Regions from separate parts of the Chryseobacterium capnotolerans genome, predicted to be linked through region 1. Evidence: riboswitches for the same ligand, from Rfam matches in the RefSeq annotation. Region 1 holds a riboswitch; the other holds the start of a gene.
What was found. Region 1 has a riboswitch for cobalamin ahead of H5J24_RS21215 (TonB-dependent receptor plug domain-containing protein). Riboswitches for the same ligand answer to the same signal wherever they lie in the genome.
Positions count from the first base shown of each region.

Region 2: another riboswitch for cobalamin. It lies ahead of H5J24_RS04760 (acyl-CoA thioesterase); the one in region 1 lies ahead of H5J24_RS21215 (TonB-dependent receptor plug domain-containing protein).

Region 1 covers NZ_CP065589.1:4,408,974-4,418,712, reverse strand. The annotation lists gene H5J24_RS21275 (hypothetical protein) at 196-558, shown strand; gene H5J24_RS21270 (YHS domain-containing protein) at 741-1,013, shown strand; gene H5J24_RS21265 (SCO family protein) at 1,000-1,677, shown strand; gene H5J24_RS21260 (superoxide dismutase) at 1,861-2,535, shown strand; gene H5J24_RS21255 (hypothetical protein) at 2,539-2,910, shown strand; gene H5J24_RS21250 (hypothetical protein) at 3,131-4,054, shown strand; partial or broken gene H5J24_RS21235 (TonB-dependent receptor plug domain-containing protein) at 4,059-6,036, shown strand; gene H5J24_RS21230 (MbnP family protein) at 6,081-6,485, shown strand; gene H5J24_RS21225 (MbnP family protein) at 6,500-6,946, shown strand; gene H5J24_RS21220 (cytochrome-c peroxidase) at 6,963-7,982, shown strand; cobalamin riboswitch at 8,113-8,299, shown strand; gene H5J24_RS21215 (TonB-dependent receptor plug domain-containing protein) at 8,401-9,739, shown strand, end outside.
Region 2 covers NZ_CP065589.1:1,025,191-1,034,929, reverse strand. The annotation lists gene H5J24_RS04780 (endonuclease MutS2) at 83-2,230, shown strand; gene H5J24_RS04775 (hypothetical protein) at 2,370-3,032, shown strand; gene H5J24_RS04770 (hypothetical protein) at 3,065-3,949, shown strand; gene H5J24_RS04765 (hypothetical protein) at 4,030-4,794, shown strand; cobalamin riboswitch at 4,859-5,039, shown strand; gene H5J24_RS04760 (acyl-CoA thioesterase) at 5,156-5,539, shown strand; gene H5J24_RS04755 (HD domain-containing protein) at 5,713-6,303, opposite strand; gene H5J24_RS04750 (XAC2610-related protein) at 6,305-7,009, opposite strand; gene H5J24_RS04745 (PadR family transcriptional regulator) at 7,451-7,780, shown strand; gene H5J24_RS04740 (PspC domain-containing protein) at 7,792-9,510, shown strand.

The DNA of each region.
Region 1 (9,739 bases):
AAAATCATCTTAGCCATAAATATACAATAATCAATTTTATCGCAGATAAAATCTTGACATCTTAAAAAGGTGATCTTAAAAGCTCTCTATACATTCTCGTATTCCAGCAAAACAGAAAAAACTATCAATGACATTCATCATAAATAGAACAGAAACAATTTTGAAGTAGTATATTTGTAATACAGAACTGAAGAATTGAGGTTATTTATTTCCATATTTATCATTTTTACAGTTGCAGTACGTCCTGTTCTGCCATTGGTAAACTATGCGGTAAATTATGATTATATTGTGAAAAACCTCTGTGAAAAACGGGAAATCCCTCAGTCTACCTGTAAAGGAAAATGCTACGTTGAAAAAGAACTGGCAAAAACAGAAAAACAATCTAACAGTTCACAAACTGTAAAAATTGCCGGATTAGATGTTTTTCTTTCTCATGAAATCCTTTCTTTTTCAGATAAAAAAGATACTGAATTACAGGATGAGACTCCGGATTCATATTATTTTGATTCCCATTCTTCAGATTATTTTTCAAGGATATTCCATCCTCCTTTAGTTTAGTGTTCTATATTGAACTAGGATTTTAGTTTTGCCTAAAGTCTATTTAAACAATTCGTTACAGATTAACCTAAAAAACTTTGTTAGTAGGAATTTATATAATTCCCACTGAGCGTATGGTTATTGTGATGTACCGTTTAGCCTCATAATTGTATTCAATAATATTAATTTCAATTGATTATTAAATGAAATCTCCAGTTATTTTGATAGCTCTGCTGTCAATTACCCTGTTTTCCTGTGCCAAAGAACCTCAGGTAAAACATAAAAGTCATATGGATTCTTCCGGAGAAAATATAAAAAATGTTCAGGTAGTGAACAAAGAAGATCCTATCTGCCACATGAAAACGGCAGGTTCATTAAAAGATACTGCGGTATATAAGGCTAAGGTATATGGCTTCTGCAGTTCGTATTGTAAAGATGAATTCAAGAAAAATCCTGAAAGTTATGTCCAAAAATAATCAGAAGAATAACAAGAGTAAGATTATTATTCCGATTGCTGTTTTTGCCCTACTGTTTTTAGGAATAGGGATTGGAATGAGTTATTTTAAAAAGAATCTTTACACAGTGATGAAGGTTCCTGATTTTGAATTGACAGATCAGAACGGTAAAAAAATTACCAATAAAGATATGTTGGGGAAAGTTTATTTGGTAGAATTTTTCTTCAGTAAATGTCCTACCATTTGTCCGGTAATGAATACGAACATGAAAGCGATTCAAAACCAGGTAAATACCCCTGATTTCGGAATAATTTCCATTAGTATAGATCCTGAAAATGATACGCCGGAAGCTTTAAAGGAGCATGCACAAAGAATCGGAGCGAAATCTCCCAATTGGCATTTCCTGACAGGGGATAGATCTTACATTGGTAAACTTGCTGATCAGTTCAATATCTATGTTGGTGATAAGGAAGACGAGGCAGAAAGTCTTAATCATAGTGGTATGATTGCTCTTGTAGATGGAAAGGGAAATATCAGATGCCGGTATAATAAAGAAAATATGCCTATCCTTTATTATTCAGGATTAAACTATGAAGATCCGGAAGGAAAAACTCCGAAACTAACCGGAAAGTACCACCCGGACAGAGAAATTCTGATTGAAGACATTAAGAAGTTATTGAACTAGGAGAGAAGACAGGAAGAGGGGAGCTGGAAGTACTTATAGTTTACTGTAATAATATCAGTTTTCTAAAAAGTAATAAGTGTAGAAAAGGAAAGGCTTTAATATTGGGACTTATATAACTTCCATCTTCCATCCTCAAACTTCCATCCTTCAAAAAAATATTGTTAAACCATATAACAAAACATTATGAAGATTATGAAAATAGCTGCTTTAGGAGCAGTATTTGCAGCTCAGTTTACACTGGCACAATTTAAACAAACGCCTTTACCTTATGCTTATGATGCATTGGAAGGGTCTATAGATGCACAAACAATGGAGATCCATTATTCAAAGCATGGGGCAGCCTATGCAAGCAACCTGAATAAAGCGATCGCAGGAACTCCACAGGAAAAAGAAACTTTGATTAAAATTCTTTCTGAGACTTCAAAACTAAGTCCTGCAGTAAGAAATAATGCTGGTGGGCATTATAACCACGAGTTGTTCTGGACTATCCTTACTCCAGAGAAGAATACCCAGCCTTCTGCAAAATTAGCCAAAGCTATTACCGAAACTTTCGGAAGTATGGATGCTTTTAAAGAAAAGATGAGTAAAGCCGGTGCAGATCGTTTTGGCTCAGGATGGGCTTGGCTTTCTGTAGATAAAAACGGAAAACTTTTCGTTTCTTCAACCCCTAATCAGGATAACCCGTTGATGGATATTGTAGAAGAAAAAGGAACTCCTATTCTTGGAATAGATGTTTGGGAGCATGCTTATTACCTGAAATATCAGAATAAAAGAGCGGATTATCTTTCAGCAATCTGGAATGTGCTGAACTGGAAAGAAGTCAGCAAAAGATATGAGGCTGCTTTAAGCAAAAAATAATTTATGAAATTTATTTACAGCATACTTTTTATAGGCTATATGGTGTTCAGACCTCTGATACCACTGGCTGAGTATGCTGTAAATTATAATTATATCGTTAACACCCTTTGTGTCAATAAAAGTAAGCCCGATCTTCATTGTAACGGAAAATGCTACCTGAGCAAAGAGTTGGCAAAAGCCAATAACGAGACAGAATCTACACCTTTTAATAAAATAAAAAACTCAGGGCAGAAAATTCTTGATATGTATACTCTGCCTGAGATTACAGAGGTTACCATCATCGGAAAAATTACATCTTTCACTTTCCACTCTATCTATGAAACGGTCTATTCTTTTCTGTTTCTGAATCACATTTTCAAACCACCGGTTTTTTAGTATTCTCCTATAGAAAATTAACCACAAAAGCTTATTTAAGATACCTTGAATACGTTTAATGTGCCTATTTAATAACGGGTTATGACTTATCCACACTCTGTGGATAACTTTAAAACACATTAAATTTTCTAAAATCTTTGTGCCTTTTGTGGTAAAAAAAAATTGAATGTTTCAGCATTCAAAGTATTTCTATTGTATTCTTTCAACTAAAAAATCAACAATGAAAATATATCAGATTTTCATAATGAGTCTTTTGTTGATGGCTGTTTCCTGCACCCTCGACAAAACTGATTATGAAAGCGAAATCAACACAGCCGTTCCGGAACACTATGAATTTAAAGAAGCGGCGGCTATCAATAAAGATCAGTATAAAATAAGCATAGAGACTTTAAACGGAACATTTTATCAGGGATATAATGAAATCAGGGTAAGAATTATCAATACTCAGACCAACGAAAATATCAATGCTTCGAACATTACTTTTTTACCCATCATGACAAAAGCTGATGGAAGTAAAACTTCATGTCCTTATCAATACGCTTTAGACTATAAGTCGGATGGTAAATATTATTCAGGGTATTCTGTATTTACTGATAAAAACAATTCTACAGTAAGTTGGAAACTTTATCTGAATTTCAAAGTGAAAGAGGAAATGTATACGATCAATAAAGATATTATTGTGAATGAACAGAGTAATAAAAATCTTAATATGACTTCGTTTACAGGGAATGATGGTGAGCAATATTATATCGCACTTATTGCCCCTCAAAAACCCAAAGTGGCAGAAAATAAACTGATCGCTGGAATTTACAAATATAATAAGCCTGCTGCTTCATCCGGAAGTTTTCCTGATCCTTCACAGTTTTCATACTCGGAGGTAAAAGGATATACTTTGAAATTAGATCCAAGAATGCCGGAACCATCCATGGGAAATCATTCTTCTCCCAATAATCAGGACTTAATACAGGGAAATGACGGATTGTATCATGGTATTGTCAACTATACCATGACAGGAAACTGGACTTTGAATTTTATCATGCTGAATCAAAATGGTAAGATCATTAAAGGAACTAAGGTCTCAACAGACTTTACGCCAGGGGTTCCGGGAGCTAAAAGTGAACTTTTTATTGATACCCTATTCTAAAATAATGAAGCAGTTTGGAATTATATTGATCTTTTTGGGTGTTGCTATCAATGCACAACACCGAAAAGTAAAAAAAGACAGTATTGCTCATATCGCTGAGGTAAAAGTAAAAAGCAATAAAAGAAAATTGAAACGGAAATGAAAATGGCCGTTTCAGTGGATGAATTTTTGGCATCTTCTGATAAAATCAGTTTTATAAAACGTGGAGCCTATGCTTGGGAACCGTTGCTCAACAACATGAGTACAGAAAGATCTGTCATCACTCTTGATGGGATGCGCATCTTTGGGGCATGCACTGATAAAATGGATCCGGTTACCTCGTATATGGAAAGCAATACTCTTTCAGGAATAGATATAAAATCAGGTCAGGAAGGGAGTTCGCATGGAGCAACAATAGCAGGAAGTATTGATCTGAAAAGAAAAAGCACTCCTTTTGGTCTTGAAAAAAATGGAATGGAGCCTATCAGACTGGTTTTGAATTTAATAATAAACAGTTTTTCAATCTTGGAAATATTTCTTATTCCGGGAGCAAACTTGTGGTAGATGGAAGCATTTCTTTCCGGAAGGCAGGTAATTATTATGACGGAAATGATGCTGAAGTGAATCACTCTCAATATAATAAATTCAATACCGGAATTGGAATCGCTTACAAAACAAGTTCCTTATCTTCAGTGAAAGTGGATGCAATCTTTGATATGGCGAAAAATGTTGGGTTTCCTGCCTTACCAATGGATTTATGGCTTTCCCGAGCTATGATTACCTCAGCATCTTATAAACAATTGTTTAAAGAAGGATTAATTAAATCGTGGGATACAAAAATCTATTTCAACACCATTGAGCATTATATGGATGATACAAAGCGTCCTGAAAATCTGGTACACATGGATATGCCGGGATGGAGTACTACTTATGGGCTGGTCTCTTCAATGAACCTCACAAAAGAGCGGTATACCTCAGACATAGAACTTAATGCCTACAATAATACATCGATTGCAGAAATGCGTATGTATCCTCAGGATAGAGAGAACAGAACCATGTTTGCATATAGCTGGCCTTGGGTAACGACACGTTTTGCCAGTCTTTCGATGAATAATAAATGGGACATATCGGATAAAAGCCGTTTGAGTTTCGGAGGATCATTAGGATTGAATTATAATGAGTCTAAATATCCTGAATTCAACTGGATCTTTCATCCGGGAGCATCACCGAAAAAGACTAGAATCCTTCCCAGTCTGCATGCAGGATATCAATTTACCAACCACCATTTTAATTTTTCTTTAGGAACGGGTTACGGACACAGAGCGCCTTCTGTTTCAGAAGGATATGGGTATTATATCTACAACAGCTTTGATCGCTATGATTATATTGGAAATCCTGATTTAAAAAATGAAATTTCCTATGAAACCAATGCCAGTGCAGGTTTTAAAAATGAAAAAATGAATATTGAAGCCAAAGTAAATTACTTCTATATTCAGAATTATATTATAGGAAGAATTTTAAGTCTTGGAAGTCCTATGAATTATCAATCGGTAGGAGTGAAAGCTTATACTTCACTGGAGCATGCCACACTTTTTAACATGTCTTTGAATGCCAATTACAGCATTATTCCGGATTTACATTGGAAAGGAACGCTGACGTATGCAAGAGGAAGAGATGATAAAGGAAAAAATCTGCCTTTCATCCGCCCTTTAAGTTATCTGACTTCTTTACATTATTCCTATGGCAATTTTGGAATTCAGACCTCTATAAATGGAGATTTTATCCAGCTCAATTACAGTCCGGAATATGGTGAAGATCAGACACCAGCATACACCATATGGAATCTTTCCATGGATTATGCTTTCAAAATCAAAAAACTTAAGACCGTTTTTCAGGTAGGAGCCGAAAACCTGTTAAACAAATATTACAGCACCTATGCAGACTGGGGAAATATCCCAAGAATGGGCCGTAATATTTATACGTCTTTAAAATTCAACTTTTAAAGATGACAGAAACTTTAATTAAAACAACAACTAAAATTTTTAAAATGCAAAACTTAAAACAATATCTACTATTATCAGCTTTTTCATTAGGTGTAATTTCTTGCCAGAACAGCGATGATAATCCTGTTGCCAATAATGTTACCCTTGAATTTAAGAATACGTTTAAAAATGAAACGATTGTTCTTGGAGGATCCACTTCTGGTACAGCTACAACCAATACCTCAGCAGAAGGACAGGTTCACCATTTTTCAGAATTGAAATATGTAATAAGTAATATTCGACTGGTAAAAGCAGATGGGAATGAAGTTCCTTATAAAGTTAATGACCTGGATCAAGGTGCTACAGTGATTGACCAATCAAAACCGGAAACGCTTCGTTATTTACTGAGCAATATCCCTGCCGGAGAGTATAAAAAAATCAAATTCGGACTAGGAGTAAAAAAGATCTGAATGTTTTGGATCAGGTGAAGTTTCCAAAGTTTTATGCTACCGCAGGTGCCAATGATACCCAAATGATGTGGGAGTGGGGAGCTGGTTATCGTTTTACAAAAATCGAAGGTTTCTATGGAACGGATAACAAACAGATGTCTATCCACACAGGGAGTACTATAAAAGGATCAGAAGGTAATTTTACCCAGGGAGTAGATGCGTATAGAGATGTTACTTTAGATCTTTCTCAACATGCGATTGTGGATAACAAAGCTCCTAAAATTATTATTAAAGCAGATTTTGATAAGCTGTTGACGGGCAAAATTAATACGATTGTATTGGTTACGGGAACAGGATCAGATGGCAATGCCACTCCGAATATTCATACTGCTAACCAAATGGTAAAATTTGTTGATAACCTCGGTGGTAACGGTTCAAGTGATATTTCCGGAATGTTTTCAGTGAGCAGTGTTGAAAATTAGACTCTACTCTGCTGCAATGAAAAAAGGATTAAATATTTTAGTGATTCTTATTCTGTTAATATCATGTAATAATGATCGTTATGAGCCTATTTCTGACGATAATCCACAAATTTCACTCAATATTCCGTCTGGATTTCCGGAACTAAATAATTCGGTGAACTCTAACAGTCCTACAAAATATGGGATAGAGTTGGGGAAAAAATTATTTAATGAGAAAAGGCTAAGTACAGATAATAGTATTTCCTGCTCTAGTTGTCATATACAGGAAAATGCCTTTGCCGATAATAATGCACAGGGAATAGGAATTCAGAATAGAGTAGGATTACGAAATGTGCCGGCTATTCAGAACATGCTGTTTATGAAGTTTTATAATTGGGATGGCAATATTCTTCAATTGGAAAATCAACCCCTGGTTCCTATTATCACTCATGAAGAAATGGGTTCTTCTATTCTGGAGGTGATAGGGAAAATAAGGGATGATATGATGTATAAAGATCTGTTCCGAAAAGCATTTGGAGACGAAACTATTACTGCTGAAAGGATTTATAAAAGTATTGCTCAATATGAGTACACTCTGATTTCTGCCAATAGTAAATATGATAAGGTAAAAAGAAAAGAAGGAGAAACTTTCACGGAAAACGAGGCCCTGGGATATCAGACTTTTCAACAGAAATGTGTGAGTTGCCATAGTACGGAATTGTTTACCGATCAAAGTTTTAGAAATATAGGATTTCCCTTAAATCCGGATACCAATGAAGCAGGGCGTGGAAGAGTTACTGGTATTCAGGAAGATTATATGAGTTTTCGGGTTCCTTCTTTACGAAATGTAGAATACACAGCTCCTTACGGAAGTTTTGGACAATTTCCGACTTTAAAGGCTGTTCTGGATTATTTCGATAAAGGTGTTTTGGATGCCGATAATCTTGATCCTGTCTTTAAAAATAATAAAAACAGAATTCCTCTCACAGAGCAAGAAAAGACTAATCTTATCCTGTTTATGAAAACACTGAGCGATCGTGAATTTGTGAAAAAATAATCATTGATAAAAACAGTGGAATTCAATAAAAAATTATTATTTACATCCCGTTACAATGTAGCGGGATTTTTCATGTTTATTGATTGATAATCATTTTATTCTGCATGACATCGTATCTGGTGGGAATTTTATATCTTTGCCGGAATTTGGTGAGCCATAATAAGCTCTTAAAAGGGAATCCGGTGAAAATCCGGAACAGACCCGCTGCTGTAAGCTCCGCACCAAAGTTTTTGAAAAATGCATCCACTGTTTTTAGGAATGGGAAGGATTTCAAAAATGGAGTAAGTCAGAAGACCTGCCAGAAATAATAAACGTTTGACGCTTTCGTGGAATAAAGCTTAGGACAACAATGATTCTGTGCAGTGACAGCTGTGCTTTGTCGTTGCTTTTCTTATATCCATTTGCGTCATCATGATCCATGAATGAGCTAATGGTAGCAAAACTAACTACATTTCAATTCCATACAATTGTTTTCACGGTATTCGTGTTAACCTCTCAAATTCTATCTTCCCAAACCAGGAAAAAAGACAGCATTAAAGGGGAAACCATAAAGACTGTCAATATTTACAAGAAGAACTTTAAAGAAATCATCCCTGCACAGGTCTTACAGGGTGAAGAACTCGAAAGGCTCAACAGTCATTCTGTTGCTGATGCTTTACGATATTTTTCCGGTGTTCAGATTAAAGATTATGGTGGCATGGGTGGTATGAAAACAGTCAATATACGAAGTATGGGAAGCCAGCATGTAGGCGTTTTCTATGATGGAATTCAATTGGGAAATGCCCAAAACGGACAGGTGGACCTGGGAAGATATTCTTTGGATGATCTGGAAGAAATTTCTTTGTACAATGGTCAGAAAAGTGAGATCTTCCAACCTGCCAAAGACTTCGGGTCATCAGGATCAATCTATTTACAGCCTAAAACACCAGTATTCACAGGAAACAGAAAAACCAATCTTACCATAAGAGCAAAAAGTGCTTCCATTGATTTATTTAATCCTTCATTCCGGTTAGAACAGAAGATATCAAAACGGATAGCAGCCAGTTTCAGTGCAGAGTTTCTCCAGAGTGATGGTCTTTATAAATTTCGTTATGGAAGAAAATATCCCAATGGAGCCACTGCTTCTGATACCATTTCCAAAAGATATGATTCCGACATTAAAGCAAAACGGTTTGAAACATCTGTGAATGGAACTCTGAACAACGGAAGCTGGAATATCCGTGGTTATGGGTATATTTCAAACCGTGGTATTCCGGCACCTATCGTGAAGAACCGTTTTAAAGCAAGAGGGGCAAGAATGCTTGATGAGAATTATTTTGTACAGGCCAATTTCAGAAAAAAGCTGTTTCCTAAGCTTGAAACTCAACTGAAGGCAAAGTTTGCTTATGATTACACTTATTTTAATGATACTGTATTGTCTCAGTCTGCAATGCCTGCCATCAATACTTATATTCAACGCGAGGTCTATGTTTCCTCTTCCAATCTATATTCAATTACTCCTAATTGGGATGTCAGTTTGAACGGAGATTTCCAATACAATACCCTTGATGCTGATTTGTATAATTTCTCTTATCCTACCCGTTATACAACCCTGGTTGCATTGGCTACTACCTATCAGTGGAACAGATTTAAATTCTTAGGAAGCCTGTTAGGGACATTTACTTCAGAAAAGGTAAAAATGAATTTCAAACCTGATGACAGAAGAGAATGGACACCTGCTTTCTTCATGAGCTATCAGCCCGCTTCAATACCTGAAC
Region 2 (9,739 bases), 2.0 Mb from region 1:
AATAGGGAATAATTCTGCATTAATCTATTTTGTAAATCGCTCAAATATACGTAATAATCAAAATTCTCACTAAATTTGCATTGTGTATATAGATAAAGAAGATTTAGACGAATTAGAGTTTCCGCAATTGCTCGCGGAAATCTCCCCATTTGCGTATTCTCCCAAAACAAGAGAAAAAATTCTTCAACTTCGTCCGATGGAAATTGACGAGGCGGAACTTTCATTGAAAAAAACGTCAGAATATCTGTCGAGTTTTGAAAGTTCAAATGCGATTCCGTTTGATGAATATGAAGATATTGAAAGTGAGCTGAAACTGATGCTGATTGAGAATTACCGTCTGGAAAACAGTGCTTTCATCAAAATAAAAACCATCACGGAACAGATCGGAAGATTACAGAAGTTCTTCCCTACCATGCCGGAAACGTTTCCTACTTTATTGGAAGAGGTTTCGGTATTGGAATTCAGAAAAGAGATCATTGATAAGGTTGACAAGGTATTTAACCGTTTTGGTGAGGTAAAAAATGAGGCTTCTCCTGCTTTAAAAGGGATAAGAACAGAGATCCAGCATGCTAAAAAAGCCATTCAGGAAAACTTCAACCGTGCTCTGACAACTTATGGACAGAGTGACTTTTTGGATGATATACGGGAAACAATTATTGATGACCAAAGGGTTTTAGCGGTAAAATCAGGTTTTAAGAAAAGAGTTCCGGGAAGAACCCTGGGAATTTCAAAAACCGGTTCTATCACCTATATCCAGCCGGACAGTGTTGTAAAACATTATTTCAAACTTCGTGAAAGTGAAGAGGAAGAGAAAAAAGAGATTGATAAAGTCTTAAGACAGCTTACCACAGAACTTGCAGAATTCCAGCCTCAGCTTTGGAGGTATCAGATGTATATTTTTGATCTTGATCTGGTAAGGGCTAAAGCTAAGTTTGCAGAACTTATCAATGGTATTCTTCCTAAAATCAACCGCCATAAGACATTGAGGTTAAAAGATGCCTTTCATCCTTTATTATGGTTAAGAAATAAGGTTGAGAACAAAATCATTCACCCACAAACTCTGGCTTTAACGGAACATAACAGAATTATCTGTATTTCCGGGCCTAATGCTGGTGGAAAATCCATTACCCTGAAAACTGTCGGGTTGCTGCAACTGATGATTCAGAGTGGTATTTTGGTTCCTGTTCATCCAAAGTCTGAAATGTTTTTCTTTGAGAAGATCATGACTGATATTGGTGACAATCAATCCATTGAAAATCATCTATCCACGTATTCATCAAGGTTAAAGAAAATGTCCGGAATCATCCGTGAGGCTGATTCGGATACGCTTTTACTGATTGATGAGTTCGGAACGGGTTCTGATCCTGAATTAGGTGGTGCTTTGGCTGAAAGTTTCATGGAGTTTTTCTATGATAAGAAGAGTTTTGCGATCATTACAACGCATTACACCAATATCAAACTGGTTATAGAACAGCTTCCGAATGCTCAGAATGCTGCAATGCTTTTCAACGAAGAAACGCTGGAGCCCATGTACAAACTGGAAGTAGGACAAGCAGGAAGTTCATTTACTTTTGAAGTTGCTGAGAAGAATAAAATCCCAAGGTTTATCATTCATTCTGCCAAGAAAAAAGTGGAACATGATATTGTGAATCTTGATAAAACGATTGTAAAACTGCAGCAAGAAAAGTTTGAGGTTGAAAAACTGAAATCTGATCTTGCAGAAAGAAAAGAATCTGTAGAAGATAAACGTGATAATCTTCAGAAACTGAATGACCAGCTTCAGCAGAAACTTTTCAATTTCCAGAAACTTTATGAAGAGGAACATCGTAAACTTCAGTTTGGAAACAAGATTGAAACTTTCATCGACAGCTATACAAAAGGAAAGTCCAGAAAAGATGTAGTGAAGGATTTTGTAAAACTGCTCGAACAGGAAAAATTCAGAAAGATTGGTGCTGATAAAGATGAATCCAAGCGCCTTCAGGTGGTGAAGAGAAAGATCACCCAACAGCTTAAGAAAGAAGAGGTAATTGAAAAAATTGCAGAAACCAACGAAAAACTGGAGGAAAAACGCAAAAGTGACCGCGAAATATGGATGAAAATAGGCCAGCGTGTCCGAATTACAGGAAGTACAAGCGTAGGAACCATTGAGAAAATTTCCAGAAATAAAGTGATTGTCAATTATGGAACTTTCAAAACAACCATTGATGCAGATGAATTAGAGAGAATCTAATCAATTTGGAAATGGATTAAATTTGAGAATTTGAAAATTCACTGAATACAATAATGGAAGAGGGCGTCTGAAGATGCTCTCTTTTTCTTTTGCACATTATCATCATAATTTTTCCTACTTTTAACAGAAACAATAATTTATGAAACCATTAAAAGTATTATCAGACCTTATTCCGATACCTAGTTATACGGTAATTATTCTGTGTTTTTTCTTTCCTTTTTTTCTGATAAAATGTGGAGATACCACCTTAATGTCTATTAAAGGAACAGATCTGGTAACTGGAATTTCCCAGCAAACAATGAATGAACGGATGAAAGAAAACCTGAAGAAAAGCTCTCCGTTTGGCTCTGCTTTCGGAAATGATTCAGGTGATAAATCTTCAAATTCCGATTCTGAATACTCACCATTGAACGAATCCAACAATAAAAAAGAGAAAGAAAATATTCCGCCAAGCCCGATTATTATCATCGCTTTTCTGGCAGCTATTGTTGGGATTATCATTCAAGTCATAAAAAGTATTAAGAAGAAATACATGTATCACATTGCCATTTCTTTAGTAGGACTTATCTCTTTACTGGCTTTCTATTTAACCTTCCAATCAAAAATGGAAGGATTAGGAAACAATCAGGTTGGAATGGGATTAGGCGGCGGAGTGACCATCAGCTATGGTTTTGGAACAGCTTTTTATGTATGTGGAGCTTTATTTCTTGTTGTACTGTTATTCTTCGGGGTATTTTCTTATTACCTTAAAAATGATCCGAAAGCTATTTATAATTCATCTAATCAGAAGTCAGAATCTTAATACAAGATTTGTAGATGAAAAACTATTTTAATATGGACAAGATATATCGATCATTATTTTTAATTGGTATTTTCAGTATTTCACCTTTTATGAGTGCACAGCAGAAAATACCCAATCCGGCACAAAAATTCAGTACGTTAAAAATTGATGATATTTCAAAGGAAAACCTGATTGTACCTACTTATGAGACCCTGGTTTCCTATGCCAAAAAAAAGCAGCCAATCAATGGGATATTTTACACCGTAGGACATGATAAAGACAACAATAAACATATTGCTGAGCTGAGAGACAAAGCTGACAACCCTATTCCATTAACGACTTATGAATTCAAGGACGGAATAATCAGCCTTATTCTGACGGGTAAAAAAGATACACAGAAGTATACAAGAACAACTGAAAATGCAGGATATACCCAACAGTTTTCTAACTCATTTCAGACCCAAGTTAACTTCTACAAAAATGGTTCAATTCATACCATAAGACATTTTGGATACGGAGTAAAAGCTGCCGGTTATCCGCGAGGAATATGGTACGCTTATGCTGAAGACGGAACATTACTACAAAAAATAGACCATGACTCTCCTTTCAGGATGAATTTTTACGATGTTCTGGCTATAGCGGATTCATATGGATCTCCCTTTATAGGTATTTATAGAGCTTTTAATGACATTCATTCCTATTGGTATATTTTACTTTCTCCACATCCAGAAGACAGAACGACAAAAGAGAGAACCCTATTGGTAGACGATAAAACAGGGCAAATAATATACAGTATCGTCGATGGACAAAAAAAGTATTTGAAAACCAAAGCCTATGATAAACTAAATCTCAGTAAAGAATCTCTGGAATGGTTACAGGAGAATGACAAGTATTATATTCCTGATGATGAATTTTATAAATTATTCAGAGTATATTGATAATTTCAATAAATACATTTTTATTTTACCCATCCAAAAAGCATTAAATTTATATATTTGGGAATCTAAAATTTGTTAAGATGATTTCAGTAAACAAAGCATTGTACCTGTCTGCTTTCAGTATTTTTTCTTTAGCCTTCGTTAAAGGGCAAAACAAAGTTCCTTTTGGTGTTGTAAAAGCTGAAGAAGGATATGCCAATGTACGTGTACATAAAGACAACTACAGAAAAATTGTAGATAAGATCCGTATGCGTAAAGGGGATGTATTTGTTTATGTAAAACCTGCTCCGGGAGAAACGGAATGGATCTGGATCAAATATCCTGAAAAGCAGGATGATGACAAACCATTTGTACGATATGAAACTCTTGACAAAGAAGGAATGGTTAACAAAGAACGTATTGCCTTTGTGGATCAGCTTCCCGCTTATACTCCTTCTAAATCTAAAAACGGAAGATCATTGATCTTCACTGATAATTCTGATCCCAAAATTCCTACTGCACAAAGAAGTAAAGTGGTTATTGATGTTTACCCATCCAATGCCGGTTACCGTAAAAAGGAAAAAGATTCAGAAGGAAAGCTTCTTACAATTGATAAAGTTAAACCGTGGGGAATTGGCAACGACCTTCCTGAAGGAATGACTGAAATCAAATCTATCAGACTTCAGCAGCCCGGAAGAGGTTCTGTTTTTGTAAGAGAAGCCATCAAAAATATGTTCCAGCCCACTATGGACTTTAACAATATAGGAGTAACCTCCCTGGACAATGACAACATTTTCCTTTATATGATCAATGGTTCGGGGAATATAGATATACCACTTTATGGACGATCAAAAAGGGAAGAGTAATCAGTCAGATTATTTATCATAATCCGGAATAAATTCATTATTTTTGCACCGAAAAAGTTTAGGCTTATTCATCACAGAAACTGGTTCTGCATAACCGCAGATTAAAAGGGAACCGTGTGAAAATCACGGACTGTCGCGCAACTGTAAGTAACTGAAATCTTTATCAAAAGATCCACTGTGCGAGGCATGGGAAGGAGATAAATGATGTTACAAGTCAGGAGACCTGCCGCTTTCTTAAACAAGAAACTTTCGCGATTTGAAGTTTTATTGATCTGATGGATTGTTTCAGGGATTTCCAATGTTCCTGTCATTATTCTGTTGTTTTGATATTATTTCATTTCGCCTTATTTAATAATGAAATATGACTACAGAAGAAAGAATTGAAGCTGCCGAAACCAGAATCTTTAAAGCGGTTTTCCCTAACACAACCAATCATTACGATACTCTTTTCGGAGGTACTGCTATGCAGCTTATGGATGAAGTAGCCTTTATTGCTGCGACCCGTTTCGCAAGAAAAAGAGTGGTAACTGTAAGTAGTGACAAAATCGATTTTAAAAAACCAATTCCTGCCGGAACGATTGTAGAACTGATCGGAAAAGTTTCATACGTTGGAAAGACAAGTATGAAAGTAAGCGTTGAAATCTACACAGAGCAGATGTACTCTTATGAGAGAGAAAAAGCCATCGTAGGTGACTTTACTTTTGTTGCAATTGATGAATTCAAGAAACCAATCCAGATACTATAAATAAAAAAGTTTCGGGCGGCCAAAGGCCGCCCGAAACTCATTATAATATGTCTTGTTTGCTAAACTCTGGATAAAATATTCCTGTTTTCACTGATTTCAGAAAAGCTAAACAAACGGCTTCTATTGATTATAGGAGAAACAATAAAATCCAGTCATCAGCTTTTTATTTGAGATTATTTTAAAACTTTTTCAGTTTCCAGGCTTCTGCTCAACAGCAGTTCAAAAGCTTCTCCCATTTCATCTGATGCTCTCGTAATGACAGTTTCCAGCATATTCCTGATCTGCTTTTCAGTAACACCTGCTTCTGTCCAGCTTTTTCCTGAAGTATGAGAATTCAGAATAAAAGGCATAATTCTATCGATAGAACATGCAAAAATAGCATCCGGAGTCGCTTCTTCCTCAAATTCAAGCCATAGATTGAAGAATTCAGAACGTAGAGGTTCATCCAGAATTCCAAAGATTTTCTGGGCAGACACTTTTTCTCTTTCAAACTTTCCTATCATAGCGACTTCATCAAAAAGGAAAGTATCTCCTGCTTCAATTTCCACAAGGTCATGAATGGAAAGCATTCTTATGACTCTTAACAAATCTATATCTGCACGGTTTTTAGCATAAGGATAAAGGATTTGTGCCAAAATAATGATTTGCCAGGAGTGCTCTGCTGTGTTCTCTCTTCTTGAATCATCTGCATTATAATTTCTTCTCTGTACATTTTTCAGGGCATCTACAGCCAGGATAAAATCAATTTCTTTCTGAATTTTCATTTTACTTTTCTCTATTGTATTGATCTGATGGATATACCTTCGTTCTGGTAGTCCATTTATTATTTTTCTTTTCTTTTATAATGACTTTCACATAGCCTTCTTCACTGCTGTCTTCTTCCTTTTCAAGCACCTTATCAAGTCCCTTATTAGGAATTACTTCAAATTCTGTGGTGAAAAGTCGGCAGCAGCCATCCTTTCCAAAGGTAATAATGCGCTTGCGAACCGGATCTGTTTCAAAAAAATCAAAATTATCTGATCCTAGTTCTGTAAGCTCTTTACTTTTCACAAAAGCCATTCTGGTACTATTAAATACATACACATCATAAGATGCCGAACTGTAATTTCCCATATTTCCATTTCTTATGGCCAGATCTTCAGTTCCGTCAAAATTAAAATCACCAAAGATTAAAGGGCTTTGTTCCTTTGCTAAAGGGATCATTTTTCCACGCTGCAGTCTCTGCCCCTTTCCAAGATGTAAAACCAGATTATCTGATGTAAAGGTTTGTACTTTGCTGTTTTTATTATCAAATAATTCCACTGTTCCCTTCTCCATACACTGATCATCAAAACAATTGTTGATATGAATAATGGCATTATAGTTTTTTGAAGCATCTTTTACCTCAAACTGGTACTGCCCAAAACATAAAGGCCCTAATAATAGAAAAGCGGATATACTCCTGTAGTAATTCAAAATATTCATGTTCATAGTAATATTGGATTCAAATGTTTTATAAAAACTTCCAAACAAAAATACGAATCATAGTTTCGATTTCAAAACTCAAATGTATTTAAACTCATTTTGATGAGAGATAGATGGTAACATTAGCATTAAAACTTTTTACCGCAGATAAAAGTGAAGCCTTACATTTATCAAAACCAGGTTTTCATACCTTACATTTTCAAAATTCACTCAATTTTTAAGGTTTTTAGAAAGTTTTTCTCTTAAAGCATATTACTCAAAATTTTAAATTAAAATTTATTATACTGATTATCAATATATTAATAATTTTATTTTCAAAATTTCACTACTTTGTATTGCATAATACCATTTTATTTACATATCTTTGTAATGTAAAATTAGAATAGGCTCAACTAGCTAGGAGCACTTTTCTAAAAATATAACCTTAATTAACAAAAATTATCAAAGATGAATACTGAAAATACCAAAGCGCAAATGCGAAAAGGAATTCTGGAATTCTGTATTCTAAGTCTCATCAATAATCGCGAAATGTATGTTTCTGATCTCATTGATGAACTGAAAAAAGGAAAACTGGATGTAGTGGAAGGGACCCTCTACCCTCTTCTTACAAGACTTAAAAACGGAGAGTTTCTCTCTTACAGATGGGAAGAATCTACAGGCGGGCCACCCAGAAAATATTATCAGATCACAGAAAAAGGAAAACTTTTCCTGGATGAACTTTTAAATACGTGGAATGAGCTTACCGCTTCAGTAAACCAAATCACTCAACAACATTAAAAAACAAAGCTATGAACAAGACACTCTCAATAGGACTCGCAGGTTTTTCTTTTACCATAGAAGAACACGCATATATAAAGCTCAGCGACTACCTGAACGCTCTGAGAAGCTCACTGGATGCTTCGGAAGCAGATGAGGTAATGCATGACATAGAAATAAGAATGGTAGAGATCTTCAGAGATTCTCTGGGAAAACGTGAAGTAATCAACGATACCGATGTAGAAAAAGTAATTGCACAAATCGGAACCCCTGAGAAAATCGAAGAACAGGAAGAGGCTTATTTTTCTGAAAAAAATTCAACTAAAAATACAAACACGGGAACTCACTATACAGACAAAAAACAACTATTCCGTGATCCTGAAAAACAGAAAATTGCAGGTGTTTGTGCAGGTTTAGCTCACTACGTAGGAATGGACATTACCGCTATGAGAATCATTTGGGTAGTGGTATTCCTTGTAATGATTCCTGCTGCAGGAAGTGCTTTGGTAATCCTACTGTTGTATCTAATCTTATGGTTGGTACTTCCAAAAGCACAAAGTGCTTCAGATTTCCTGAAAATGCAGGGAAAGCCTATGAACTTCGACAATCTTAAGAATGAGTCTAATAAATTGGTACAATTTGCCAACGAATCTACTCAGAGGGTCGGAGAAATCTATAACGAAAACAAACCTTATATAGACAATGCAGGAAGCGGAATATGGAATGTATTCAAATATATCATCGGAGCATTCTCAGTATTGATTGCTGTAGGAAGTATTATCGGAGTATTTGTATTATTTGCACTTTTTGGAATGGATACAGACTTCCCAGGAGCTAATCAGATCAGATTCTATATGGATGACAATGGTCTGGATAAAGTACTGGCAGCGATCATGATCATAGGAAGCTTAATTCCAGCCATCCTTTTCAGCCTATTAAGTATTAAGATCTTCTCTCCAAAAACAAAACTGAGAAATCTTGGATGGGTAGTTGGTGGATTATTCCTTCTTCTGATCGGACTGGGAACTTACTTCGGAATCAGTATGGCTAAGAAAAACCTGATCTACAAAGGCAGCAAAGAAGATATTGAAAATGTAGCCATCAATACAACCTCAGATACTGTATATGTAGATGTAAAACAAGTAAGCATCCCACAAAACTATAAAGCTTACGATGATGATATTTATTCTGATAAAAGATCAGTGTATGAGGAAGATTATATCTCTGTAGAAGTGACAAGAAAACCGGAAGTAAAAACACCTTACTTAATCATTAAAAAAGAAGGAAATGGCTATAACTTCCCCATTCAGGTAACAGTACCGGTAGAGGTTGTAGACAATAAAGTAATACTTCCCAACTACATAAAATACCCGTATGAACACAGATTCAGAGATTACAGAGTAAATTATGAACTAGTAGTTCCTCAAAATGCAGTAGTAATCCCGTTGAAAAAAGACAGAATTGATTTTGACGGAGACCTGAACGGAGACGGTATGGATGATGATGACCAGGACAGAGATGAACATCACAACGGAATCAGAATCGAGAAAAATAAAATCACAGTAAACGGTTCCAGCATAGAATATAACTCTGATGATAAAGACAGTATTATCATTAACGGTAAAAAAGTTCCGAATAACCAGGCTAAGAAAGTTATTGATTCCGTAGCATCTGATATCAAAAAAATCAACAAAGATGTGGACATCAAAATAAAAGACGGAAAAAACGAAATATCCATACAAACTAAATAATTAACTACAGAGAGTGGTAGAAGGTGTGAATGGAAAGCAACCGTTTGAAATTCACACCATTCTTCTCTCAGAAAAGTGAAAAAAAACTATTATTTAGTTCTCTATTTGGAAAAATTGTTATAATTTCGTATAGTTAAAATTTAATAACCAACCAACACTAAAAAACACTCTTATTATGATACAATTTGCAATGGAATTCGTAATGAAAATCGTAGATTTAATCAACGGT